2 regions of the Pseudoclavibacter sp. RFBJ3 genome follow, and region 1 is predicted to be linked to the other one. Evidence: predicted binding sites of a transcription regulator. Region 1 holds the regulator's gene; the other holds the start of a gene.
The links. The regulator LexA, encoded in region 1, represses DNA repair genes until DNA is damaged. The targets are predictions, from matches to a motif close to TCGAACANNTGTTCGA.
Positions count from the first base shown of each region.

Region 1 (5,731 bases):
TCGGACGGCGTCGACGACGGCCTCGTGAGCCGCGAAGTACCCGACGCGGGCGCCAGCGAAGGCGAACGCCTTGCTCATGGTCCTCGAGACCACGAGCCGCTCGCGACCCGGGAGAAGGGAGAGCGCGGTCTCCTGACCATCAGGGAGGAACTCGGCGTAGGCCTCATCGACGATCAGGATGCCGTCGGTCGCGTCGTACGCAGCCGCGATCACGTCGAGATCGGTGACGGTGCCCGTGGGGTTGTTCGGCGTGCAGATGATGGTGATGTCGGGGCGCTCTCGACGAAGTGCCTCCGTGACGAGGTCCGCGGTCAGCGCGAAGCCGTCAGCGCGTGACACCGGAATCCATTCGGACCCAACCCCTCTGGCGAGAAGGGGGTACATCGAGTAGCTGGGTGTGAAGCTGAGCACGCTGCGCCCGGGGCCACCGAAGACCTGCAGCAGCTGCTGCATGATCTCGTTCGAGCCGTTGGCGGCCCACACCTGTTCGGGACCGATGCCCCGGCCCAGGTAGACGCTCAGCTGCTCGCGCAACTTCGTGAACTCGCGGTCCGGGTAGCGATTGAGTCCGGGGAGCTCGCGGGCGATCGCCTCGATGATTCGCCTTGCCACGACCTCCGGCACGGGGTGCGGATTCTCGTTGACGTTGATGGCAACGCGCACCGGCTGCTGCGGCGCTCCGTAGGGGGTGAGTCCGCGGAGGTCGTCACGGATGGGCAGATCTTCGAACGAGGTCACCGCACAAGCCTACGACGCGGTCTGCGCCTGGAATGGGCTGCGGACTCAGTCGAGTGGGAGGGCGAGGCGCTGGCCGGCCTGAACCGTGCCGTTCTCGAGAGCGTTGAGCTTGGAGATCTCGACGATGACGTCGCGGATATCGGAATCGCCCGCGACCTCCTCGGCGATGCCCCAGAGCGTGTCGCCAGCGCCGACGGTGACGTACTCGAACTCGACGTCTGCGGCGTCGCTCGAGGCCGCCGCGGAGTTCATGTGCGTGGCCCCGACGGCGATGGCTGCGGCGACGGGCAGCGCAGCGATGGCGAGCAGGACACGACGGCCTCGGACGGTGAGGCGGAGTGGTGCAACGGCAGTGGTGTTCATGATTCCTCCTGATTCGTCCACATCTTCGAGTGGTCGAATGTATGTACTGAATATAGCTACGAACAAAGTGCCAAGTCAAGGCTTCCAGTTCGAATCTCTCGAACTTTCATCCACAACACTCGAAGAAATGTTTCGTACCTGCGTGCACCCTCGGTAGGGTTGGCGCTATCAGGCAGTGCATCACCTGCCACCGACATTCCGTGTCGGAGAGCGGACGGAGACGACATGGCCAAGAAGCCAGCGAGCGACATCTACAGAAAACTGACCGAGAAGCAGGAGCGCATCCTGACCTGCATCATGGAGTCGGTGCGCACGCGCGGGTACCCGCCGAGCATGCGCGAGATCGGCGACGAAGTCGGCCTCGTCTCCTTGTCGAGCGTCACCCACCAGCTCGGCCAGCTGGAGAAGTTCGGCTACATCAAGCGCAATCCGGGCATGCCCCGCGCCCTCGAGGTGCTGGTGCACTTCGACCACACCGACGATGGCGATTCCAACGAGACGGCTGAGGCCGCGTTCGTCCCGGTAGTCGGTAGGATCGCAGCCGGCATCCCGATCACGGCGGAGCAGCAGGTCGAAGACGTCTTCGCGCTCCCCCGTCAGATCGTCGGCAAGGGAGAGCTCTTCCTGCTCCGTGTCGTTGGCGAGTCGATGATCGATGCTGCCATCTGCGACGGCGACTGGGTCGTCGTGCGGTCACAGCGCAACGCGGAGAACGGCGACATCGTCGCCGCGATGCTCGACGGAGAAGCCACGGTCAAGACCTTCCGCAAGCGTGACGGCCACATCTGGCTGCTCCCCCGCAACAGCGACTTCGAGCCCATCCTCGGCGATGAGTCCGAGATCCTCGGCAAGGTCGTCGCTGTCCTCCGCTCCATCTGAGAGCAGCCGGAAGCACCGGCGCCTGCACACGTCAGCAGATGCAGAAGAGCGGCGAGCCCGATGGGCTCGCCGCTCTTCTGCATGCCTCCCTCAGGAGGACTGAGGCGTATGCGTCAGCCTGCGACCGCGAACGCCTCGAACAGTCCGAGCTGGTCGGGGTGGACCCGGGCCTTGAGCCGCGTGCCGCTCTCCACGTGCTCGAGCTCGAGCACCGCTCCTCGCTCGTGCAGGTAGGAGACGAGATCGCCGCGCTCGAAGGGCACAAGGACCTCGATGGTCACCTCGGGGGTTGGCAGGAGCTCGGCGATGCGCCCGAGCAGCAGGTCGATGCCCTCGCCCGTGTGCGCGGAGACGAAGAGGCCGTCGGGGGCGAGCCCCTGGAGCTCGAGGCGTCGATCGCTATCGACCAGGTCGGCCTTCGTGAAGACCACGATCTCGGGAACATCGTGGGCTTCGACCTCTCCGATGACGTCTCGCACCGTGGCGAGCTGCGCGGCGGGATCCGGGTGGGAGGCGTCGACGGCATGCACGATGACATCGGCAGCCTGCAGCTCCTCGAGCGTCGAGCGGAAGGCTTCGACCAGCTGGTGGGGCAGGTTACGCACGAAGCCGACCGTGTCGGCAATCGTGTAGGGGCGGCCGTCTTCCGTCGCCGCCTTGCGCACCGTCGCGTCGAGGGTCGCGAAGAGAACGTTCTCGACCAGGACGCCCGCATGCGTGATGCGGTTGAGGAGGCTCGACTTGCCGGCGTTCGTGTACCCCACGATCGCGACGGCCGGAACCTGGTTGCGCTGTCGGGTCGCGCGCTTCACGTCACGCGAATCCTTCATGTCGGCGATCTGGTGGCGAAGCTTGGCCATCTTCGTGCGGATGCGCCGACGGTCGAGCTCGATCTTGGTCTCTCCAGGGCCTCGTGACCCCATGCCGGCACCGCCGGAGCCGACCTGACCACCGGCCTGCCGGGACATCGACTCGCCCCATCCGCGAAGGCGCGGGAGCATGTACTCCATCTGCGCCAGCTCGACCTGCGCCTTGCCCTCGCGGCTCTTGGCGTGCTGGGAGAAGATGTCGAGGATCACCGCGGTGCGGTCGATGACCTTCACCTTGATCTCGTCTTCGAGCGCGCGACGCTGGCTGGGCGCGAGCTCGGTGTCGGCGACCACCGTGTCGGCTTCGAGCGCCGCGACGATCTCCTTGAGCTCAGCGACCTTGCCTCGGCCGAGGTACGTGGCGGGGTCGGGGTTCGGCCGACGCTGCAGCACGCCGTCGAGGACGACGGCTCCCGCAGTCTCGGCGAGTGCGGCCAGCTCCTGCATCGAGTTCTCGGCCTCCTCGAGGGAGTTCCTGCGGTAGACGCCGACGAGCACGACCCGCTCGAGGCGCACCTTGCGGTACTCGACCTCGGTGACGTCCTCGAGTTCCGTTCGCAGGCTCTCGACTCGTCGCAGCGACTGCCTGGCTTCTCGTTCGAGCTGGTCGCCGTCGGCCTCGCCGTCATAGCTCGTGCTGGCGCCGTCCTGCAGCGCCTGCGCTCTGCCGGCGGAGAACAGGGTCATCGTGGCGCCCGGTTCCTTCGCGGCTCGGAGGATTCGGTCGATCGCGTCGTTGCTCTCGCCTGGAGGAGTCTCAGAATCTCGCATATTCGTACTATTCTACGCCGGTGCTAGCGTCTAGGGGTGACCGCTCAGCATTACTTCTCAGCAACCCCGGACGGGCCTCTCGAGCGGCGACGCGTCGTCGCCAACCTCCGGGGCCGAACGGTGACCGTCATCACGGCAGGCGGTACCTTCAGCCCTGAGCACGTGGACCGCGGCACCCAGGCGCTCCTGCACGCAGCACCCCCGCCGCCCTCGACCGGAACCGCGCTGGACCTCGGGTGCGGCTGGGGACCGATCGCGCTCGCACTCGCACTCGAGTCGCCCGAACTGGACGTGCGGGCCGTCGACGTCAACGAACGGGCGCTGCTGCTCACCGGTGAGAACGCGCAGGCCCTCGGACTCGACAACATCACGCCGACGCGCCCCGAGGATGTCCCCGAGGACACGACCTTCGACCTCATCTGGTCGAACCCGCCCATCCGAATCGGCAAAGAGGCCCTGCACGAGCTGCTCTCCGCGTGGCTGCCGCGCCTCAGCGCCGAGGGAGAAGCCTGGCTCGTCGTCGCCAAGAAGCTCGGCGGCGACTCACTGCAGTCCTGGATCGCGGCGCAGTTCGGACCAGAGCTGTCCGTCGAGCGGCACTCGACGGACGCGGGCTTCAGAGTGCTGCGGGTGAGGCGAGTTCGCTAGCGAGCTCGTCCTCGATACTGCCAGTGAAGGCGATCTCGGCCGGCCCCGCCAGGAAGACATGCTCGACGCCGTCGACAGCTCCGACCGTCACCTGCAGCACGCCACCCGGCACACCGACCGACCAGGCATCCGGCGCGCCAGCGCCCGCCCAGTAGCGAACCGCCAGTGCTGACGCGACGGCCCCGGTGCCGCAGGAGAGAGTCTCGCCGACGCCCCGCTCGTGCACGCGCATCCGGATGTGCCCGACGCCGTCCTGCACCAGCTGGTCGTGCGGGACGACGAACTCGACGTTGGCTCCCAGCTCAGGGGCTGGATCGATGAGCGGTGCATGGAAGAGCTCGAGCCGCTCGAGCTCTTCCTCGCTCGAGAGCGCGACGACGACGTGAGGGTTTCCGACGTCGATCCCGAGCCCCGGGCGTGAGACGCCGATGTGCGGGACGGTGACGAGCGGCTCGCCACCTTCGAGGCGCCACGGCCCCATGTCGACCTTGAAGCCCGTGCCGTCTCGCTCGACGACCCGCAGACCGGCACGCGTGCCGATCTCCAGCCGCTCACCCGCCTCAAGGGTCACCAGCCCTGTTTCCGTGAGGAAGCGCGCGAACGCGCGCACCCCGTTGCCGCACATCTCCGCGATCGATCCGTCGCCGTTGCGGTAGTCCATGAACCATTCGGCCAGGGGGTGGGCTGCCTGCAGCTCGCGCCCTTCAGCGAGGTTCTGCGAGCGAACCGCTCGGATGAGACCGTCTGCGCCGACACCGAAATTGCGATCGCACAGCCGCGCCACGCGCTGAGGCCCGAGGTCCAGCTCCCCGTCCGGGTCAGAGACGAGGACGAAGTCGTTGCCGGTGGCCTGCGCCTTGGTGAACGCGAGTTGTGTCATGGGGCCAATGCTACGGAACTCTCGATCCCCGTGTGCGCCGTGCGTGGTCTCCCGGTCAGAGTCCGGCGGCCTGGAGGATGCGCTGCGCCGCGAACCCCTCCCCGCTCTGGGCGCGGACCGCGCTCTCGTAGCGTCGGAACCAGGAGACCTGGCGCCTGGCGTACTTCCGGGTCAAGAGCTGCGCCTCCGCGATCGCCTCGGCGCGGCTCATCTCGCCCCGAAGCTCCGCGAGTGCCTGCTGGTACCCGATCGCGCGCTTGGCGGTGCCGCCCTGCTCCAGCCCGGCCTCGGCAAGCGCCTGCGTCTCCTCCAGCAGCCCCGACTCCCACATGCGCTCGACGCGGGCGCCGAGCCTGGGGGTGAGCACCTCCCGGTGCTCTTCGACGACGGCGAACGTCACGTCCCGCCATCTGGCTTCCTGGTCAGGCAGCTGAGCGCTGAACGGCTCCCCCGTGACCTCGATCACCTCGAGCGCCCGTACGAGGCGCCGTCCGTTGCGCGCGTCGATGGTGGCCGCGGCCTGGGGGTCGAGTGCACGGAGCCGCGCGAAGAGCGGACCGGGACCCTCGAGCTGCAGCTCCGC
Region 1 covers NZ_PSXZ01000005.1:264,722-270,452, reverse strand. The annotation lists gene C5E07_RS07390 (histidinol-phosphate transaminase) at 1-738, opposite strand, end outside; gene C5E07_RS07385 (LysM peptidoglycan-binding domain-containing protein) at 784-1,101, opposite strand; gene lexA (transcriptional repressor LexA) at 1,327-1,980, shown strand; gene hflX (GTPase HflX) at 2,094-3,620, opposite strand; gene C5E07_RS07370 (class I SAM-dependent methyltransferase) at 3,657-4,268, shown strand; gene dapF (diaminopimelate epimerase) at 4,237-5,148, opposite strand; gene miaA (tRNA (adenosine(37)-N6)-dimethylallyltransferase MiaA) at 5,204-5,731, opposite strand, start outside.

Region 2 (5,731 bases), on a different contig from region 1:
GGCGCCGTTCGTCTGGGGAGAGCTCGGAGTCGCGCGGTGGGCGAGGGGCGGCGCGCAGCATCCACACCAGGAGGAGCGTGACCGCCGCGAAGCCCAGCGCGATGACGGCAACCACCAGGGCGGGGTTCTCGGTCATGGGATGCTCCGCTCGCTCAGGCGCCGCACGCGCGTCTTCCGGGGAGTCCCCCACGCCGGCCGGGGAAGCGCTCGCTGCTCGCTGCTCGGTCATCCTCGCTGGCCCGTGGCGGCCAAGCGGTCGTCGAGGGCCTGGGTGCCAACGCTGCCAGCCAAGTGCCCCTTCCGCCGGGCGTGTTGCTGGCCACTTGGCTGGCAGCGTTTGCCTGCGCGGACGTGGCAGCGGACTCGCCTCAGGTGGCGGCGGTTGGCCTGCTGGCCCGCGCTACGGCGCCTGCGGGCCCTTCTGCACGGGGATGATGCCCGTGCGTGCCGGCGGGTTCGGGAAGAACCAGAGGATCGCGCCGGAGAGGATCCAGATGATGGCCATCCCGGCGATCAGCCAGCCGGCGTCGAAGCCCGCGATGAGCCCGGCGATGGCCGCGCCGACGGCGGCCGCCGTGACCCGCAGGCCGGCGCCGATCGTGAAGACCTGCGAGCGCACGTTCGGCTTGCTCTCCTTGTCGCGGAGCAGCATCATGGCGGCGTTCGCGGGTGCCGCGAAGAGGCCCGAGATGAGGACAGCCGCGAACGCGAACCCGATCGGCAGCGCCGGCACCGCGATGAGGAGGAAGACACCCGTCGCGACGAAGCCCATCCCCATGACCCAGACCGGGCCCCGGGTGGTCCAGGTCCTGACCGCCATGAAGAGGGCGCCGGCGAGGCCGCCGATCGCATAGGCGGTGACGAGCCAGGCGGCGGGCGCCTCGGAGCCGGTCCGCTCCAGGGAGATGGCGATGGCGGCGATGCCGAGCGCGCCACCGGCGACCTGGCTGACGGTGCCGGCGATCGTGACGATCGCGATCGGCTTGTGCTTGACGAGGTACGTCATGCCGCGAGCGATCGTCCGCCCGAGGCCTTCCACCGGGCCGTTCTTCGCGTGCATCCGGATGCCGAACCCGGCCACCGCCCCGATGAGGGCGAGGCTCGCGAGGAGCACCATCGCGAGTCGTGCTGAGCCCGCCAGTGGGATCGCGAGCGCCGCCAGCGCCGGACCACCGACCGAGGCGATCGTGTAGGAGAGCGCGTCCTGCGCGTAGGCCTTCCTGGCCGGCTCGATGTTGTCGGTTGCGAAACTCGAGAGGCCGCCCATATAGGCGGGGGTCACGAACCCGGCGACCGCGAGGATGACGGCGATGACGCCGATCGGCAGCGTGCCCAGCTGCGAGGCGAAGAGGTAGGCGGCCGCCGTGATCGTCCCCCCGATGATGAGGAGCAGCTTCGGGCGGCGCATCCGGTCGAGGAGGGCGCCAACGAGCGGTGCCGCGATGACGCTCGGGAAGAGGGCGACGGCGACGAGGAAACCGCCGACGGCGACGTCCCCGAGCTGCTCGACGGCAAGCAGGGGAAGAGCGACAACTGCTCCGGCGTTCGCCAGTCGAAGGGGGATCGAGGTCGACTGGTACCGCCAGATGCCGCTCATCCGTGAACCGAACTCCTCACTGCAACGCCGTCGAGAGACGCGGCAGAGCATGCCGCGCAGGCAAGCCTACGTCGCGTTCGAGCCACCCGTCAGCGGCCGGAATCGAGCCTCGCGGGAGGGCGACATACCTTGTTATCGGCGGTTCGCGGGGCGGCGGAGTCCACCGCACGCCTGGGCAGCTGGTGCCGGAATTCCGACGTTCAGTCGCCGAGCTTCTGGTCGAAGTCCTTCGGTGCAAGCGAGAGGTTCTTCGCTTCATCGCGGTTGCGCTGCTCTGCCTCGCGGCGGGACTTCCGCGAGTTCAGGAGGTAGTGGATGCTCGTGGGCACCACGGTCGCGAGCACCGCGACGATCAGGATCACGTCGATGTACTCGCGGATGAAGTCGCCGAGTACCGGCACATAGCCGAGGAGGTAGCCGGCGAAGGTGAGGCCGGCGCCCCAGATGAGCGCGCCGATGAGGTTGTAGATCGTGTACTTGCGGTAGTCCATCTTGCCGACGCCCGCGGCCACCGGAGCGAAGGTGCGCACGACAGGAACGAAGCGGGCGATGATGACCGCGAGGCCGCCGAAGCGCTCGAAGAAAGCGTTGGTCCGTTCGACGTTCTTCACGCTGAAGAGGCCGCTCTCCTTGCGCTCGAAGATCCTCGGCCCCGCTTTTCGCCCTATCAGGTAGCCGACCTCGCCGCCGAGGAACGCGGCGAATCCGATGGCGAGGCACACCCACCAGATGTCGAAGCCGATGCCCGGGTAGAACGCGAGCAGTCCCGTGATGAGCAACAGTGTGTCGCCGGGCAGCAGGAAGCCGACGAGGAGCCCGGTCTCCGAGAACACGATGAGGCACACGACAAGAAGCGCCCAGGGGCCCGCACCGTGAATGATCGTTTCAGGGTCGAGCCAGGGGAAGAGTGTGGGAGCCACGGAAGGATGCGTCCAGTCGCTGAGATGCAGGGGCGGTAAGTGAAGCAGAGGTGATCGAAAGAGTATCCCGCGCGCGCCCTGGGAGGAACACAGCTTGGACGGGGCACCCGCGGGGTGCTCTCGCCCGCCGAATGTCGGCGGCCAGAAGTAGCGTCGAAGGTGTGCTGGGAGGCGCGCGGGCTCGCCTGCGTTGCTGGTGATTCCAGCGTCCGGTTACTGTTCTGTGACGTGGAATTTCTCCACAGAGCACGAATATATGTTCGATGCACGATAGGCTGGGACTGGCTTCGGGGGAAGCCAGCTCGGCACGCGAATCCGCAGGCAGAAATGCCTTGGGTGGAGGGTGCCGGGACAATGAGGGGGGATTCGATGGGCGACGACGAACACGCATTGGGTGGAGTATCTGGTGCTGGTGCTGGTGCTGGGGCAGGGGCTGGAGTCCTCGCGGGTCTACCGGCGAGCGTTGCTGCTGCCGAGCGAGAGTCCGGCATCGCAGCCACGGCCGTCGTCACGGCGCTCGTCGACGGGCGACAGCCCGTCTCGTCGGTGCTCGACGCCGAGTTCTTCGCCGCGTTCGAAGAGCTGGCCGCTCGCAAGCGGATGCTCGACGCGACGATCTTGGAGATGACGGCCGAGCTGCTCGGGCGAGACGAGATCACGCCGGTGGCCTTCTCTGGTTCTCTGGTGCGTCGGGGTGGGTACCGGTCCGTGCACGAGGCCGTGCGGCAGACCTTCGGCCTTCGCCGAGCCGAGGCGGCCAAGCTTCGCGAGGTCGCCGAGGCGACGCGCGAGCGCATCAGCATGACGGGCGAGGCGCTTCGGCCCACACGGAGCCAGGTCGCGGTCGCGGTCGCGGAAGGGCGGGTGACGCTCTCGCAGGCGTCTGCGATCGTCGCAGGGCTGCGCGAAGCGGGCGGCAGCGTCGATATCGGCGACCTCGATCGCGCAGAGTACGAGCTCGTCCAGGCCGCGTGCGGGCTCACCCAGGAGGACGACGAGCCGGCGTCGCCGGAGCGTCTGGCCAAGCAGGCCGCCATGTGGGTGGCCTTCCTCGACCCAGACGGCGCGGAGCCCAACGCGGAACGTCAAGCCGCGAAGCGAGGACTCTCCTTCACCCGTCGCGCTGACGGCATGGTGCAGGGCAGGCTCCTCGCGACCCCGGAGCAGGGCGAGACCATCATGCGCGTCCTCGACGCGTATCTCTCGCCGCGGCGCGACCACGCGTGCGAAGCAGGTGACGAGCCCAGCGGCACCCTCGCTCCTCAGGAGGAGCCGCAGATCCGGGACGATCGCAGCTTCTCTCAGCGACGCATCGACGCGCTCGTCTCGGTCTTCGCTCAGCATGCCGAGTCCCCAGGCGCGCCCCGGACCGGTGGCGAAGCGCCCACCCTGGTCATGACCGTCACGCGGGCCGGTCTCGCGGGAGCCGCCGAGACGCCGGCGGACATCTCGCGGCTCGAGCACAGCGGCGAGCCTGTCCCGGTCGAGGCGGCCCAGCGCATCCTCTGCGATGGCATCATCCGGGTTGCGCTCGTCGACGACGACGGCGAAGTCCTCAAGCTCGGCCGCAAGCGAAGACTCTTCAGCCCGGCTCAACGGAGAGCGGTCTTCGCCCGAGACGGCGGGTGCAGAGCGCCCGCGTGCGAGCTCCCCTTCGACACCGTCGAGATCCACCATGTCACCCCGTGGTCGAGAGGTGGACGCACCGACACGAGCAACGGCATCGCGCTCTGCACCTTCCATCACCACGAAGTGCACCTGGGTCGGCTCACCATCTCGCCCGCGCAGAGCCGGACGTGGAAGGTCGAACCCGCAACCGGCCCCAGGGTGGCTCGCACGCGCATCCGCGAGACACCGGGCGCGGTCCAGTTCCAAGCAACACCCAGCAGCGCCGAGGAGGCGCTTGGAAAGATGAGCGCATGACCGCATTCCGAACTCGGCAGTTCCCCACCATCGAGGTAATCAGGGGGCGTTGGGCGCTCGCTGCGGCCATCGAGACCGCGATCCTCGGCGAGGGTGGCGACAACTCCCGCGCCGACGAGCACGGCTGGTTCTACTCCGACGGGGGTGGCAGCTGGGCTCGGCTCACCCCGCTCCCCGACGGCCGGGCCGTCCTCGCCGGCATCGACCGCGACCACTCCGAGACGTACAGGCGGGGCTTCGACCTCATCACCGGCATGCCCGAGTGGGGAGTGGCGCACGCCGAAGCCGCCGTCAGCTCGGAATCGGGACGCCGCTGGGTGGCAGGCGGGGAGCAGCCCTGGCTCGGATTCGTCTACTGGCGCGAGAACGCGGGGGAGGCCTGGCGCACCGTCGACCTCGGCGTCGTCGACGGACTCGACCGGCATCTGCTCCCCGTGCTCAGCGAGGAGCAGATGCTCGCCGCCGCCGCCGACTGGTTCGAGGGTGCCGTCATGGACCTCGACGACCCGGAATCAGCCCCCGAGCAGGTCGACGCGGAAGCCGTCCAGCGAGGCGCAGAGCTGGGCCCGGAGCTCACCGGAGAGGCTCTCACTGCGGTCCTCCCCTTCGAGGGGATGCAGGTCGAAGCAGCCCTCCGCGCGGCACGCGCGTTCTCGACGGCACCCCGCTAGTCGCGGCTCCTCGGCCCGTTTGAGTTGAGCTTCTTCGGCTCCACGCCCGGGGTGGCACCATCGCCCGCCTCGTGGTTCTCCCGACTCTCCCGAGCTGCCGCGTCGAGCTGTTCCGCCTCTTCCCCGCCGACCGCCTCGCCACGAGCCACAAGCCCGGCAACATCAGAGAGGGGGATCTGCTTCAGGAAGAGCGAGAGCAGGAACGCGAGCGCGATGAACGGCACCAGGTACCAGAAGACGGGAGCCAGAGCGTCGGCGTAGGCCGTGACGATCCCGTCCCGAACCTCGTCCGGCAGCTGTGAGAGCGTCTGCGGGTCGATCGTGGAGGTCGCCGTCGCAGCATCAGCCGGGCTGGCGCCGCTCGCCGTGAATACCGAGGTGAGGTTCTCCGTCAGTCGCGTCGTGAAGATTGCACCGAACACCGCCGTGCCGAGCGCCGCCCCAACCTCACGGAAGTAGTTGTTCGTACTCGTCGCCGTGCCGATCTCGGCCGCTGGCACCGCGTTCTGAACGACCAGGACGACAACCTGCATGATGAGCCCGAGCCCCGCCCCGAAGAAGAACAGGAACACGCAGATGAGCCAGATGGGCGTATCCGCCGTCAAGGTGGTCATCGCCAC
Region 2 covers NZ_PSXZ01000015.1:94,190-99,920, reverse strand. The annotation lists gene C5E07_RS14225 (hypothetical protein) at 1-136, opposite strand, end outside; gene C5E07_RS14220 (MFS transporter) at 401-1,597, opposite strand; gene C5E07_RS14215 (DedA family protein) at 1,798-2,517, opposite strand; gene C5E07_RS14210 (HNH endonuclease signature motif containing protein) at 2,887-4,440, shown strand; gene C5E07_RS14205 (hypothetical protein) at 4,437-5,111, shown strand; gene C5E07_RS14200 (MDR family MFS transporter) at 5,108-5,731, opposite strand, start outside.
Region 2: the regulator LexA is predicted to act here: its motif matches at 2,766-2,781, upstream of C5E07_RS14210 (HNH endonuclease signature motif containing protein).